One region of the Hydrogenophaga sp. 5NK40-0174 genome, then DNA from elsewhere that is predicted to be linked to it. Evidence: riboswitches for the same ligand, from Rfam matches in the RefSeq annotation. Region 1 holds a riboswitch; the other holds the start of a gene.
The links. A riboswitch is a leader RNA that binds a small molecule or an ion and turns the genes downstream of it on or off. The one in region 1 is predicted to bind S-adenosylhomocysteine.
Positions count from the first base shown of each region.

Region 2: another riboswitch for S-adenosylhomocysteine. It lies ahead of metH (methionine synthase); the one in region 1 lies ahead of ahcY (adenosylhomocysteinase).

Region 1 is NZ_BAABWG010000004.1:270,855-277,563, forward strand. It holds gene ABWV89_RS14605 (MFS transporter) at 1-592, opposite strand, end outside; gene ABWV89_RS14610 (alpha/beta fold hydrolase) at 667-1,551, opposite strand; gene ABWV89_RS14615 (HAD-IIB family hydrolase) at 1,642-2,454, opposite strand; gene ABWV89_RS14620 (FG-GAP repeat domain-containing protein) at 2,542-3,501, shown strand; gene ABWV89_RS14625 (LysE family translocator) at 3,605-4,231, shown strand; S-adenosyl-L-homocysteine riboswitch at 4,301-4,407, shown strand; gene ahcY (adenosylhomocysteinase) at 4,581-6,017, shown strand; gene ABWV89_RS14635 (TlyA family RNA methyltransferase) at 6,120-6,709, shown strand, end outside.
Region 2 is NZ_BAABWG010000003.1:523,188-529,896, forward strand. It holds gene ABWV89_RS11990 (chemotaxis protein CheD) at 1-292, shown strand, start outside; gene ABWV89_RS11995 (protein-glutamate methylesterase/protein-glutamine glutaminase) at 289-1,350, shown strand; S-adenosyl-L-homocysteine riboswitch at 1,390-1,524, shown strand; gene metH (methionine synthase) at 1,552-4,329, shown strand; gene ABWV89_RS12005 (SDR family NAD(P)-dependent oxidoreductase) at 4,458-5,297, shown strand; partial or broken gene ABWV89_RS12010 (zinc-ribbon domain-containing protein) at 5,471-5,539, shown strand; gene ABWV89_RS12015 (tropomyosin) at 5,555-6,343, shown strand; gene ABWV89_RS12020 (hypothetical protein) at 6,546-6,709, opposite strand, start outside.

The DNA of each region.
Region 1 (6,709 bases):
GCAGTGCAGCGATGGGAGGGATGGCCAGGTTGGACAGCAGGCCCAGCAATGCCAGGGCCAGGACAACCCACAGCGCCAGCCTGTTGTGAACCCCCACCAGCGCCAGGAGGGCGGGCCCGAGAACAAAGGTGAATCCCACCATGCTTTCAAACAGCCCGACCCACCTGCCGCGCTGATGAGACGGCGCCATCTCGGCCACCATGGCTTCGGCCAGAACCCATCGCAGTCCGGCGGCAACGCCTTCACAGAAAATCACGGCAAACCAGACGGCAGGCTGATCAATGAACAAATAGCAGGCGGTGTTCACGACAGTCATCACAGTGGACGCGGTCAGCGTCAGTCGCTGTCCCCATCGCTGGGTCACTGCTGAGGCGAAAGGCGTGACCACCATGATCCCCAGCCAGCCACAAGCGGCAAACCATCCACCAAAGGCAGTGGAATGGCCTCTCTCTTCAATCTGCAGCAACAGCCATGGCTGCACCATGAAGTACGCCATCAGGGTGAAGAACGTGGAGGCGAACAAAGCCGCCAGGCCTCGCGTCGCATGCGGAGTCCGGATGTTCTTGTGGTGCTGGGCGACGGGTGGCTGCATAGCGGGCATTGTGCACGCAATGGTGCAGCACGGGCGGCCATGTTCGGCCCCGGCCGCCATGGTGCCGGCCAGCGTCAGGCGGGCATGTCGCTTCTGAAGCGGATGTAGTCCTCGACCACCCTCTCAGGGCATTCGAGCGCAGGCACATGGCCGATCTCATCGATCAGGATGAGCTGGGCGTTGGGCATGAGGCGGGTGAGGATGTCTCCGCAGCCATGATGGATGATGCGGTCTTCCCGTCCCCATACGACAAGTGTTGGAGTCTTCAGGCCGTTTACCCGGGCTTCCACGCCTTCTTTGCCCAGTTCAAAGAAGATCTGGGTCTCCAGGTCGGCGCTGGCAATGCGCGGAGCAGCCATGGCTTCGATCATGGCCTCGGGAACGTGTGCCGGCTTGAACACCACGGCATCGAGCAGCGCCTTGTATTCGGCAGGCGTGCGTGCGATCAGCACCACCTTGCCCGTGGCCTCGATGCGCTGACGCATCTCGGACTTGGGGCCGGACCAGACGCCGCCCGGATTGAGCAGCCAAAGACTGAGAACGGCTTCGGGCTGCGCTGCCGCCCACATCATGGCAATGTGCCCACCCATCGAGCTGCCACCCACATGGTATTGCTGCAACCCGAGCGCATTGGCCAGCCCTGCCAGACGCCCCGCCTGCGTCCACGCGTCGTGCGCCAGTCCGGCGTCGGCGGTGGATTCGCCAAAACCGATGTGGTCCGGGAGAATGACACGGTAACGTCCGGTCAGGCCTTCTGCCACGCGGACGAAATGGTCTTTGTTGGCGCCGAAGCCGTGCAAGAGGAACAAGGGCTCACCTTCACCGCCCTCCAGATACACATACCGGGTGCCGTCCGGCATGTCGATGGCCTTTCGGCTAAGGCCGGCGCGCTCGCGCAAGTGCTGGGTGATCTGCGCCAATGCCTTGGCGGCGCCGGCGGGCGTATTGATACTGTCCATCGGGTCTCTCTTTTCTGTCGCTCTTGTTTGGCCTCGCGTGCGCGAGACTTGTCTCTGGCCTTCGATGCTACGGCGCCAGTGCCAGCAGCCTTATCCACCATGCGACAGCACGGCATCGACTACCTCGGAAAAGCCGTCGCCCCTCATGCCTGCCGTGATGTAACGTGGCGGCGTCGCCAGCTGCGTGAGCACGGGCTCGATGTTCCGGACACCCACGGACAGTGCCATCCTGGCGAACATCACCTGGTCATTGGCGGAGTCACCCACGTAGATCCAGCGATCCACGCTTTGCACCAGATCGACCTGAAGTCGCTCCTTCAAGGCCCATCGGGCGCCGCTCCATTTGTCGTGCTCGCCCAGCCATGCGTTGATGTGAATGGAACTGACCGTGACCCGGAACCCCAGCTCGGTCAATCGTGCACCGATGGCGTCGACTTCGGACGCGCCGAGATGGTGATGCTCGCTGTGGTCAATCGCAATGTCAGTCTCTCTGCCGGCACTGTCCCCGGCCAGCCTGGCCATCGGGAACTCGCGCAGCACGGTGTACGCCGCTTCTGCCAGCCGCGCAGCGTTCTCGGCGCGCTCGGTCTCTGGCTGAATCCAGTCTTTGCCCAGCCCGCCGTCTGCGCGGCGCCACAACATGACAGCCCCGTTTTCTGCCACGATGGCCCGCACTGGCCAGCTCAGCGCAAACGCCTCACTCCAGCCCGCTGGTCTTCCGGTGACAGCGACGACGGGCAGACCCTCTTGTTCGCACCGGGTCAATGCCGCGCGTGCCGAAGCCATCAGCTTCCCGTCTTTGGTCAAGGTGTCGTCGATGTCGGTCAGGATGCCTGCCACCTGCTGGCGAGACACCAGCGGCCAATCGGCCAGGGGAATGGGGGCGTTGGGCGAAGGTGTCATCGCGGCAGTGTCGCACAGGGCGGGCGACCGGGTGGCGCGCTGTGTTGTTCATAATGGCCGGCAACGTACTTTGTCTGGAGCTGACACATGCTGTCCCTCGAATTCCTGCTGATGCCGTTCCTGGGGCGGGGGGCCTTGTTCCGCATCAGTTCTCTGCTGGTACTGATCCCCGCCGAAAAGGCCATAAGACATTGCCTTGCTCGAAATGGCTTGCAAAACCTGACCGCACGCCTCGCGCCTGACCAGGCAGATAGAGCTTGTGAATGCACGGTGCGTGCTTGCCGCGCAGGCGTCGGAAAAGCCGATCTGATGCGGGGCTTTTCCGTTGCGCTTCTGGCGCTGTTCGCGGCTTGCCCGCTGAGGGCCGAGATCGTGAGCGCCGAATACGCCGATCCGACGGCGCGATACCGCCATGGCATTCTGGGCGACGCGATCGAATGGGGCACTCTGCAACTCTCGCTTCGCGATGGAAAGAGGTTGAGGATCGTCTTGCCTGAAACGCGGGTTTTCGAAGACACGGCGCCGCGACTCGCCGATCTGAACGGCGACAGCCGGCCCGAGGTGATCGTGGTCGAGAGCAGCAATGACGCGGGCGCGCGCCTTGCCGTGTACGGCGAGGAAGGGCTGATCGCTGCGACCCCCTTTCTCGGCCGGCCCAATCGCTGGCTGGCGCCAATTGGAGCGGCTGATTTCACCAGCGACGGCAAGGCAGAAATTGCCTATGTCGAGACTCCGCATTTGACAGGCAGTTTGCGTGTTGTCGAATTGCGCGGAGACAAGCTCGTACCGATCGCGGGCGCACGTGGCCTTACCAATCACAGAATCGGCGATCGAGAAATTCTGAGTGGCATCCGCAACTGTGGCCGCGGGCCGGAAATGATCCTGACGTCGTTTCCATGGCAACGGTCTGGCGTCGCGGAAATGCTGGCAGTCGAGCTGACCTGGCCAGAACTGCAGGTCGTCGCCTGGCGCTTTGAAGAGGATTTCACCCCGGCCCATGTCATGGCAGCGCTCGATTGCGGTCTGCAACCTGATTACCTGAAGTGATCTGCGGGCAGAGAATCGCGGCAGTGTCGCACAGGTCTGGCGACCGGGTGGCGCGCTGTGTTGTTCATAATGGCAGGTAACGCACTTTGTCTGGAGCTGACTCATGCTGTCCCTCGAATTTCTGCTGACGTCCTTGGTCGTGGTCCTGATCCCGGGAACCGGTGTCATTTACACCGTCTCGCAGGCGCTGATGAGCGGACGCTCCGGTGGTTTCTGGGCGGCGGTGGGTTGTACCTTGGGTATCGTTCCGCACCTGTTGGCCACCGTGCTGGGCCTGGCTGCCTTGCTCCACACCAGTGCTCTGGCGTTCCAGTTGCTCAAATATGCGGGCGCGGCATATCTTCTCTACATGGCGTGGGGCACCTGGCGCGACCGCTCCGGGTTTGTGCTGAACGCAGATGCGGCAGCGTCCTCAGTGGACGCACGCTCTGTGGCCACACGAGGCGCCTTGATCAACGTGCTCAACCCCAAACTGTCGGTCTTCTTTCTGGCTTTCTTGCCCCAGTTTGTGCCGACGGATCTGGCCGCTCCACTGTTGCCTCTCGTCACGCTCAGTGGCGTGTTCATGCTCATGACCCTGGTGGTGTTCGTGGTGTATGCGCTCCTGGCAGATCTGTTTCGCCAGCATGTCGTTGCCTCTGAGCGTGTCCAGAATTGGTTGCGCCGCAGCTTTGCGGCCGCATTTGCCGGGCTCGGTGTGCGTCTGGCGCTGGCCGATGACCACGTTTGACTGATCTTTTGCCGGCAATTTGAAACTTTGGCCGTCTTGTCAGGCGCAATGCCTCGGGTAGAATCTGTCCTATCCGAGGAGCGTTGCAGCGTTTCCACCCCGCCCCGGCGTTGCGCCAGGGAAGGCCGCGAAACGTGAGGCTCGGACCCTTTTCTTCGCAACGACGCTCATCCACTGTACGAGTGAGGTGAGCGGCTGAGGTTCTCTCCCCCCCTCCCGTTTGCCCACTGCCTGGTGACAAGGTCTGTTGCTTCAGGTGCGCTTTGCCGTCGGTGGACTGGTCTTGACCCATCCTGGATGGGCCAGGTTCGTCTGTTTGAATGTCTGATTGACTCATGGAGCTGAGCAAATGAATGCACCGCTGAAAAACACCGTCAACGCCGATTGCGTGATCGCCGATATCGGCCTGGCCGACTGGGGCCGCAGGGAAATCAAGATTGCCGAGACCGAAATGCCCGGTCTGATGGCCATTCGCGAAGAATTCGCCGCCAAGCAGCCGCTGAAAGGCGCGCGCATCACCGGGTCGCTGCACATGACGATCCAGACCGCTGTGCTGATCGAGACGCTGCAAGCGCTGGGCGCCGAAGTGCGCTGGGCCTCTTGCAACATCTTCTCAACACAAGACCACGCTGCTGCTGCCATTGCAGCCAGCGGCACGCCTGTGTTCGCTGTCAAGGGTGAAACCCTCAAGGACTACTGGGACTACACCCACCGCATTTTTGAATTCGCGGCCAAGGGCGAAGCAGGCGAAGGCCCGAACATGATTCTGGATGACGGTGGCGATGCGACGCTGCTGCTGCACCTGGGCAAGGATGCCGAGAAAGATCCCTCCGTGCTGGCCAATCCCGGTAGCGAAGAGGAGACCATTCTGTTTGCCGCCATCAAGGCCAAGCTGGCAGAAGACAGCACCTGGTACAGCCGCAAGAGCGCCGAGATCATTGGTGTGACCGAAGAAACCACCACTGGTGTTCACCGCCTCAACGAAATGTCCGCCAAGGGCACTTTGCTGTTCCGCGCCATCAACGTCAATGACTCGGTCACCAAGAGCAAGTTCGACAACCTGTACGGCTGCCGTGAGTCGCTGGTGGACGGCATCAAGCGCGCCACCGACGTGATGGTGGCCGGCAAAGTGGCCGTGGTTTGTGGCTACGGGGATGTGGGCAAGGGTTCCGCTCAGGCGCTGCGTGCACTGAGCGCCCAGGTGTGGGTCACCGAGATCGACCCGATCAACGCCCTGCAAGCCGCCATGGAAGGCTTCAAGGTTGTGACCATGGAATGGGCTGCCGACAAGGCCGACATTTTCGTCACCACCACCGGCAACCGCGACGTCATCACCTATGACCACATGGCCGCCATGAAAGATCAGGCCATCGTCTGCAACATCGGTCACTTCGACAACGAAATTCAGGTGGCCAAGCTGGAGCAGAACTGCCAGTGGGAAGAGATCAAACCGCAGGTGGATCACGTGATCTTCCCTGATGGCAAGCGCATCATCCTGCTCGCCAAGGGTCGCCTGGTGAACCTGGGCTGCGGCACGGGCCACCCCAGCTTCGTGATGTCCAACTCCTTTGCCAATCAGACCATTGCGCAGGTGGAGCTGTTCACGCACGCAGATGGCTACGACGTGGGCAAGGTCTATGTGCTGCCCAAGCACCTGGACGAGAAAGTGGCGCGCCTGCACCTGATCAAGGTCGGTGCGATGCTGACGGAGCTGACGGATGCGCAGGCGGCGTATATCGGCGTGCCGAAGCAGGGGCCTTACAAGCCCGACACGTATCGGTATTGAGCACCCCCGCCGCGCTGCGCGCGACCCCCTCAAGGGGGCGGCGCTGGTGGGCCGGCGGAGCCGGACCCACGGCGCCCTCGCAGTTGTCTGTGGCATTCGACCGTGCGTGTTGACCATTTGCTCGTTGAGCGGGGCCTCGCGGCTTCGCGCTCGCAAGCCCAGCGCCTGATTGGTGCGGGGGTTCGGTGGCGCTTGCCTGGTGGCGACTGGAAGGCGGTCTCCAAGAATGGTGAAGCGCTGCCTGACCATGCGGAGCTGGAGTTGCAGGACGTTGCCGAGGCGCGTTACGTGTCTCGTGGTGGCTTGAAGCTGGAAGCGGCGCTCAATCACACCGGCCTGTCAGTCAAAGGGCTGGCTTGTCTGGATGTGGGGCAGAGCACCGGTGGTTTCACCGATTGCCTGCTGCACGCTGGGGCTGCTTCGGTGGTGGGCGTGGACGTGGGGCAAGACCAGTTGCACCCCAAGCTACGGCAAGATGCCCGCGTTACCTGCATTGAGAAGTGCAACGCCCGCGAGTTGAGCCAGGCGCAAGTGGATGGCCCGTTCGGTCTGGTGGTGGGAGACTTGTCCTTTATCTCCCAGACGCTGGTCTGGCCCGCGCTGGTGCCGTTGATGGCCGAAGATGCCAGCCTGCTGATGCTGGTCAAGCCGCAATTCGAATTGCGGCCCGAGCACATTGGCAAAGGTGGTCT
Region 2 (6,709 bases), on a different contig from region 1:
TGCACACGGTTCGGTGGCGCTGCAGACCATGGAAGACATGTTGATGTCCGTGGGTGTCAACCCCGGCATGTGCCATGCCTACGTCTACGGTGGAGGAAACCAGTTTCCTACCTTGTACCGCCGCACCCATGTGGGCGCAAACAATGTTGCATGGGTGATGCACGCCTTGCAGCGCAAGCACATTCACATCGTGCATGCCGACGTCGGCGGTGAAGTCTACCGCCGGGTCCGCTGGATGGTCGGGCACGGTGCGCCTGACGTCAGTGCCACACCCATTCAGGGAGAAGAATGATGAGCATTCAGGTCTATGTGGTGGATGATTCCGCCGTGGTGCGGCAGACCATCATGCACTTGCTCGAGGGCGACCCCGAGCTGGAGCTGATCGGCAGTGCTCCCAACCCGCTGCTGGCCAAGCCAGCCATCGAGAAGCGGCCGCCTGACGTATTGCTGCTCGACATCGAGATGCCTGGCATGGACGGCTTGACGTTCCTGCGGCAGATCATGGACAGCAGCCCGATCCCGACGGTCATCTGCTCAACTCTGACGACCGATGGCAGCCGAATGGCGCTCGATGCGCTCGCTGCCGGTGCGGTGGCCGTGGTGGCAAAGCCCCGAATCGGCCTCAAACAGTTCCTCGAGGAATCCCGGCGCGAGCTGACCCAGACACTCAAGTCCGCCGCGCGGGCACGCCCCAGGCGGGTGAGTGCGCCTGTGGCAGGGCCGGCCAGCACGGCCGCCGCTGCCAAAGCGCCCGCTGCGGTGCTCCACGCGCTGTCGGTGAACAAACCGGTGGTCATCGGAGCATCCACCGGAGGCACCCAGGCCATCGAATCGGTGCTGACGGGATTGCCGGCCGACTGCCCGGGCATGGCCGTTGTGCTCCACATGCCGGAGAAATTCACCGCCATGTATGCCCAGCGCCTGGACACCTTGTGCGCCATGCGGGTCAAGGAGGCGAGAGACGGCGACCGGCTCGAGCGTGGACAGGTGCTCATTGCACCGGGTGGGCGGCACATGCAGCTGCGCAAGGCGGCGGGCCAGTATTTTGTGGCCATCGCTGACGGGCCTCCCGTCAATCGCCACAAGCCTTCGGTGGATGTGCTGTTCCGCTCCGCGGCGGATTGTGCCGGCAGGGATGCGCTGGCCATCATCCTCACCGGCATGGGCGACGACGGCGCACGTGGCATGAAGGCGATGCACGACCTTGGCGCCCGCACCGTGGCGCAGGATGAAACCACCTGTGTGGTGTACGGCATGCCCAAGGAGGCGGTAGCGCTCGGGGCGGTGGACCGCGTGGTGCCGCTGCACCATGTGGCCGAGAACATCGTCGCTTTTGACGCACGCGGCTGAGCGGGTGGTCATTGCCACGCAAGCCGGCTAAAATCATGGTCCCTCAAGGAGCGCTGCAGCGCCCGGCCTGCATGGCCAGGCGTCAGGCTTGAGTGAAGTGGCCTGCCGTTCAGGCGTCAGGCCCGCCGCAACACCCATGGGTGTCATGCGGTTGACCAACGGCGCTCACCAGCTATTGCCGTTCCGTTACTGGTGAGCCCCATGTCCGTTGATCCTGTCGATTCCACCTCTTCTGCCTCTGCGCCTGTCCCGCCGGTCGTCGTGCGCCCCATGCTGCTCTCCGGCCTGGAGCCGCTGAGCATTGGCGAGGACAGCCTGTTCGTCAACGTCGGCGAGCGCACCAACGTCACCGGCTCCAAAGCGTTTGCCCGCATGATCCTGGAGGGGCGCTATGAAGACGCCCTGGCGGTGGCCCGTCAACAGGTGGAAAACGGCGCCCAGATAGTCGACATCAACATGGACGAGGCCATGCTCGACAGCAAGGCCGCCATGGTGCGCTTCCTCAATCTGATCGCCAGCGAACCCGACATCGCCCGCGTGCCGATCATGATCGACTCGTCCAAATGGGAAGTCATTGAAGCCGGCTTGCAGTGCATCCAGGGCAAGGGCGTGGTCAATTCCATCTCCATGAAGGAAGGCGTTGACGAGTTCAAGCGCCAGGCCCGGCTGATCCAGCGCTACGGCGCGGCCACTGTGGTGATGGCTTTTGACGAAAAGGGCCAGGCCGACACCTACGAGCGCAAGATCGAGATCTGCGAGCGTGCCTACCGCATCCTGGTCGATGAAGTCGGCTTTCCGCCCGAAGACATCATCTTCGACCCGAACATCTTCGCCATTGCCACCGGCATTGCCGAGCACGACAACTATGCGGTGGACTTCATCGAGGCCACGCGCTGGATCAAAGAGCACCTGCCCGGCGCCAAGGTCAGTGGTGGCGTGTCCAACGTGTCCTTCAGCTTTCGCGGCAACGAGCCGGTGCGCGAAGCCATTCACACCGTGTTCCTCTACCACGCCATCCAGGCGGGCATGGACATGGGCATCGTCAACGCCGGCATGGTCGGTGTGTACGACGAACTTGAGCCCGAGCTGCGCGAGCGTGTGGAAGACGTGGTGCTCAACCGCCGACCTGATGCCGGCGAGCGCCTGATCGAGATTGCCGAAAGCGCCAAGGGCGCTGCCAAGGACGACACCAAGAAGAATGAATGGCGCGGCCTGCCGATTCGCGAGCGGCTCACCCATGCACTGGTGCGCGGCATCAACGACCACATCACTGAAGACACGGAAGAGATGTGGCAACTCATCAGGGCCGATGGCGGACGCCCGCTGGCCGTGATCGAAGGCCCGCTGATGGACGGCATGAACGTGGTCGGCGACCTGTTCGGTGCCGGCAAGATGTTCCTGCCCCAGGTGGTCAAAAGCGCCCGCGTGATGAAGCAGGCCGTGGCCCACCTGATGCCCTACATCGAGGAAGAAAAGCGCCAGCTCGAAGCCGCCGGTGCCGATGTCCGCTCCAAGGGCAAGATTGTGATCGCCACCGTCAAGGGCGATGTGCACGACATCGGCAAGAACATCGTCACCGTAGTGCTCCAGTGCAACAACTTTGAGGTCGTCAACATGGGCGTGATGGTGCCCTGGCAGGACATCCTGACCAAGGCCAAGGAAGAGGGCGCCGACATCATCGGCCTCTCGGGTCTGATTACCCCCAGCCTCGAAGAAATGCAGGTGGTGGCAACCGAGATGCAGAAGGACCCTTACTTCCGCGACAAGGCGATGCCGCTGCTCATCGGTGGCGCCACCACCAGCCGCGTGCACACCGCGGTGAAGATTTCACCCCACTACACCGGCCCCGTGGTCTATGTGCCTGATGCCTCACGCAGCGTGAGCGTGGCCCAGGGCCTGATCGGCGACGGCCGCGTGCAGTACATCGCCGAGCTCAATGCCGACTACGAACGCGTTCGCCAGCAGCACGCCAACAAGAAAGTCGTGCCGATGTGGCCGCTGGAGAAGGCGCGTGCCAATGCCACGCCGGTGGACTTCTCCGTCGCGCCAGCTGTTCCCAAATTCATCGGTCGCCGCGTGTTCAGGAATTTCGACCTGGCCGAGGCCGCCAGGTACATCGACTGGGGCCCTTTCTTCCAGACCTGGGACCTGGCTGGCCCGTTCCCTGCCATCCTGGATGACGAGGTGGTGGGAGAGCAGGCGCGCAAGGTCTATGCTGACGCCCAGGCCATGCTCAAGAAGATCATCGAAGGGCGCTGGCTCACCGCCAATGCCGTGATTGGCCTGTACCCGGCCAACCGCGTGGATGACGATGACATCGCGATCTACGCCGATGAAACGCGTGCAGAACCCGTGATGACGTGGCACGGCCTGCGTCAGCAAACCGAGAAGCAGGAAATCGACGGCCCGGACGGAAAGCCGGTGATGCGTCCCAGTCGCTGCCTGGCCGACTTCATCGCGCCCAAAGGCGTTGCAGCCGACTACATCGGTCTTTTTGCCGTGACGGCTGGCATTGGTGCCGACAAGCGGGCCCAGGCTTTTGCCGATGCGCACGACGACTACAACGCCATCATGCTCAAGTCGCTGGCGGACCGGCTGGCCGAAGCCATGGCCGAATGCATGCATGAGCGCGTGCGAAAAGACTTGTGGGGCTATGCCGGTGGGGAGTCCCTGAGCAACGAAGAGCTGATCAAGGAAAAATATGTCGGCATCCGCCCGGCACCTGGCTATCCGGCTTGCCCGGATCACAGCGTCAAGGGGGCCATGTTTGACCTGCTGCAGGCGCAGGAAATCGGCATGGCACTGACGGAAAGCCTCGCCATGACACCGGCGGCCAGTGTCAGTGGCTTCTATTTCAGCCACCCGCAAAGCACTTATTTCAATGTGGGCAAGGTGGGCGATGACCAGGTGGCCGATCTGGCGCGGCGCAGCGGCGTCGATGAGTCGGCCTTGCGGACCCGCCTGGCACCGAATCTGTGATGGTTTGGCGCCGTTGGCGCCGAAAGTCTGAATTTGCGACGATGAGCCGGAAGGGTATATGCTGACCCTCGGCCCCTCATCGCGCAAAATGGCGACCTTGAACGTTCCTGCTGCCAAGGCCCATGACCATGACCGAGACCCCGAACGCCGCCCCTGCCACTTCCCCTGCCGCGGCACCTGCGTCCACCAAGCCGCGTTCGCTGGCGCTGGTGACGGGTGCTTCGTCCGGTATTGGTCACGATCTGGCTGAGGTGCTGGCCCGGGAGGGCTACGACCTGGTCATCACGGCGCGCCGGGCCGACGCCCTGGCATCCAATGCAGCCGAATGGGAGGCGCGCTACCGCACGCGTGTCCATGTGGTGGCGGTCGATCTTCAACAGCCGGATGGGCCACAGCAGCTGTTTGATCAGGTGCAGGCGGCTGGTTTGCGCCCCCGGATCCTGGTCAACAACGCCGGTGTGGGCGTGTTTGGCACGTTCAAAGACACCCCGATGGGCCCGGATCTCGGGCTGATGCAGCTCAATATGACCAGCCTGGTGGCTGTGACCAAACTGTTCTTGCCGGGTGTTCTGGCCCAGCGTGGCCGCATTTTGAACGTGGCGTCCACCGCGGCATATCAGCCGGGCCCCGGGATGGCGCTTTACTTTGCATCCAAGGCCTTTGTCCTGCATTTCTCCGAAGCTCTGCATGCCGAGCTTGACCGCGATGGCGTGAGCGTGACGACGCTGTGTCCGGGCCCGACCACCACAGGGTTCAAGGGGGCTGCGGGCATGGACAAATCCGGCCTGTTCAGGACGCCATGGGTGGCCACTCCCATGAAGGTGGCGGAGGCGGGCTATCGGGCCATGATCGAAGGCAAGCGCGAGTGCATTCCAGGCCTGATGAACTGGATGCTGGCCAAGGGTGGCGCCTTCATGCCGCGGGCCATGGTGATCCGGCTGGCCGATGTCATGATGCGCGAGAGCTGACACGAAACACGCCTTTCGGGAGAGGGGTGCCGTCTGGCGGCAAAGACTGCCGTCAGGCAGAGGGTGTTGGCTCAGGGTCACAGAACGGAAAGGTTCGGGCTTTCTGCGAGCAGGGCCTGTGATACAAAATCCGTTCCAAGACAAAGAGACTGCCTGGCAGCCTTCCCTTTCGCATGTCCAATACGTGCCCCTCGTGTGGGGCGGAGAACCGAGACAAAGCCCGTTTCTGCACCCGGTGCGCTGGCCCGCTGGAGCCCGTGTTCCCCGCTGCAGGCGAAGGTGATGCGCAGCGCGAGCGCAGCAAGAAGCGCAGAGCCGGCAGGCGCAGGCGAGGCCATGGCAACGGCAATGGGGCCATGGCCTGGCTGGGTGACCAGCGTGCATGGCTGCCTGTTGCCCTGCTGTTTGCAGGTGCGATTCTGTTGATGACCCTCTGGCTCGGCTGGGGCGGGGGCGAAGACGATGCCGGCGCTGTTCGGCCCGTCATGAATACCTCTTCCCCGCCGACGGATGCCCCCGCACCTTCTGCGGACGTCGACCCGTCGCCGTCGTCCGCCGACGCCTCTGGGCAGGCTTCGGCAATCTCGGCCGCACTGGAAAAAGAAACGGCCGAGGCCGAGCGTCGTCTGCGTGAGTCGGTGGAAAAGCTGCGCCAGGAAGACGAAGTGCGTTCGGCAGAAAAGGCGCGCCGCAGGAACGAAGCACTCGAAGCGCGGGAAGAGCTGCAGCGCAAGGAGCAGGCACGCAAGGTAGCCAGGTCGGATGCAGCGCGGCGCGCTGCCCAGCGCAAGGCGGCGGAAGAAGAAGCGGCGGCGGCCGGCGCCAGCACTGCCCCAGCGGCCCCGGTGGCGGAAGCGGCGCCAACGCCACCGCCTGAGCCGGCGCCCGCCCGTCCCGACGTGCGCGCCGCTTGCGCAGCAGAGACCAATTTCTTCTCGCGGGATCTCTGTCACATCCGCGAGTGCAAAAAGGCCGCCAATCGCCAGGACCCGGTGTGTGTGAAATACCGGGAAATGAACCGGTCCGGGCGCATTGGCAATCTGTAGGTGATGTGCGGTATCGGTCGATTGGGGAGGGGCTGATCGAAAGCGCAGGTTCGTCGGCTCTTTGCGCCAGGCCGGCAACGCTTTGAGATCAGACCCGGCCGGCGCGCGCATGCAATGCCAGTACGCCACCACATTTGGGAATCTGTGGCAGCCACTGGCCTGAGCGGGTGGCGTCCTTTCTTGTTCTCGATAGTGCGAACCGTCAGGATCGCGTGTAGCGCTGCACTGTGGCGCCGCTCACGTTGGGCCGGAGTGTCAGCACATTGCCCTCAATCGTGTAGTTGGCGGTCCCGTTTTCGATGATGCTGATGGGAGTGGATACGCCGCCAGCGGTGATCGCGCCCTCATTGCGCGCATTCGTGATGG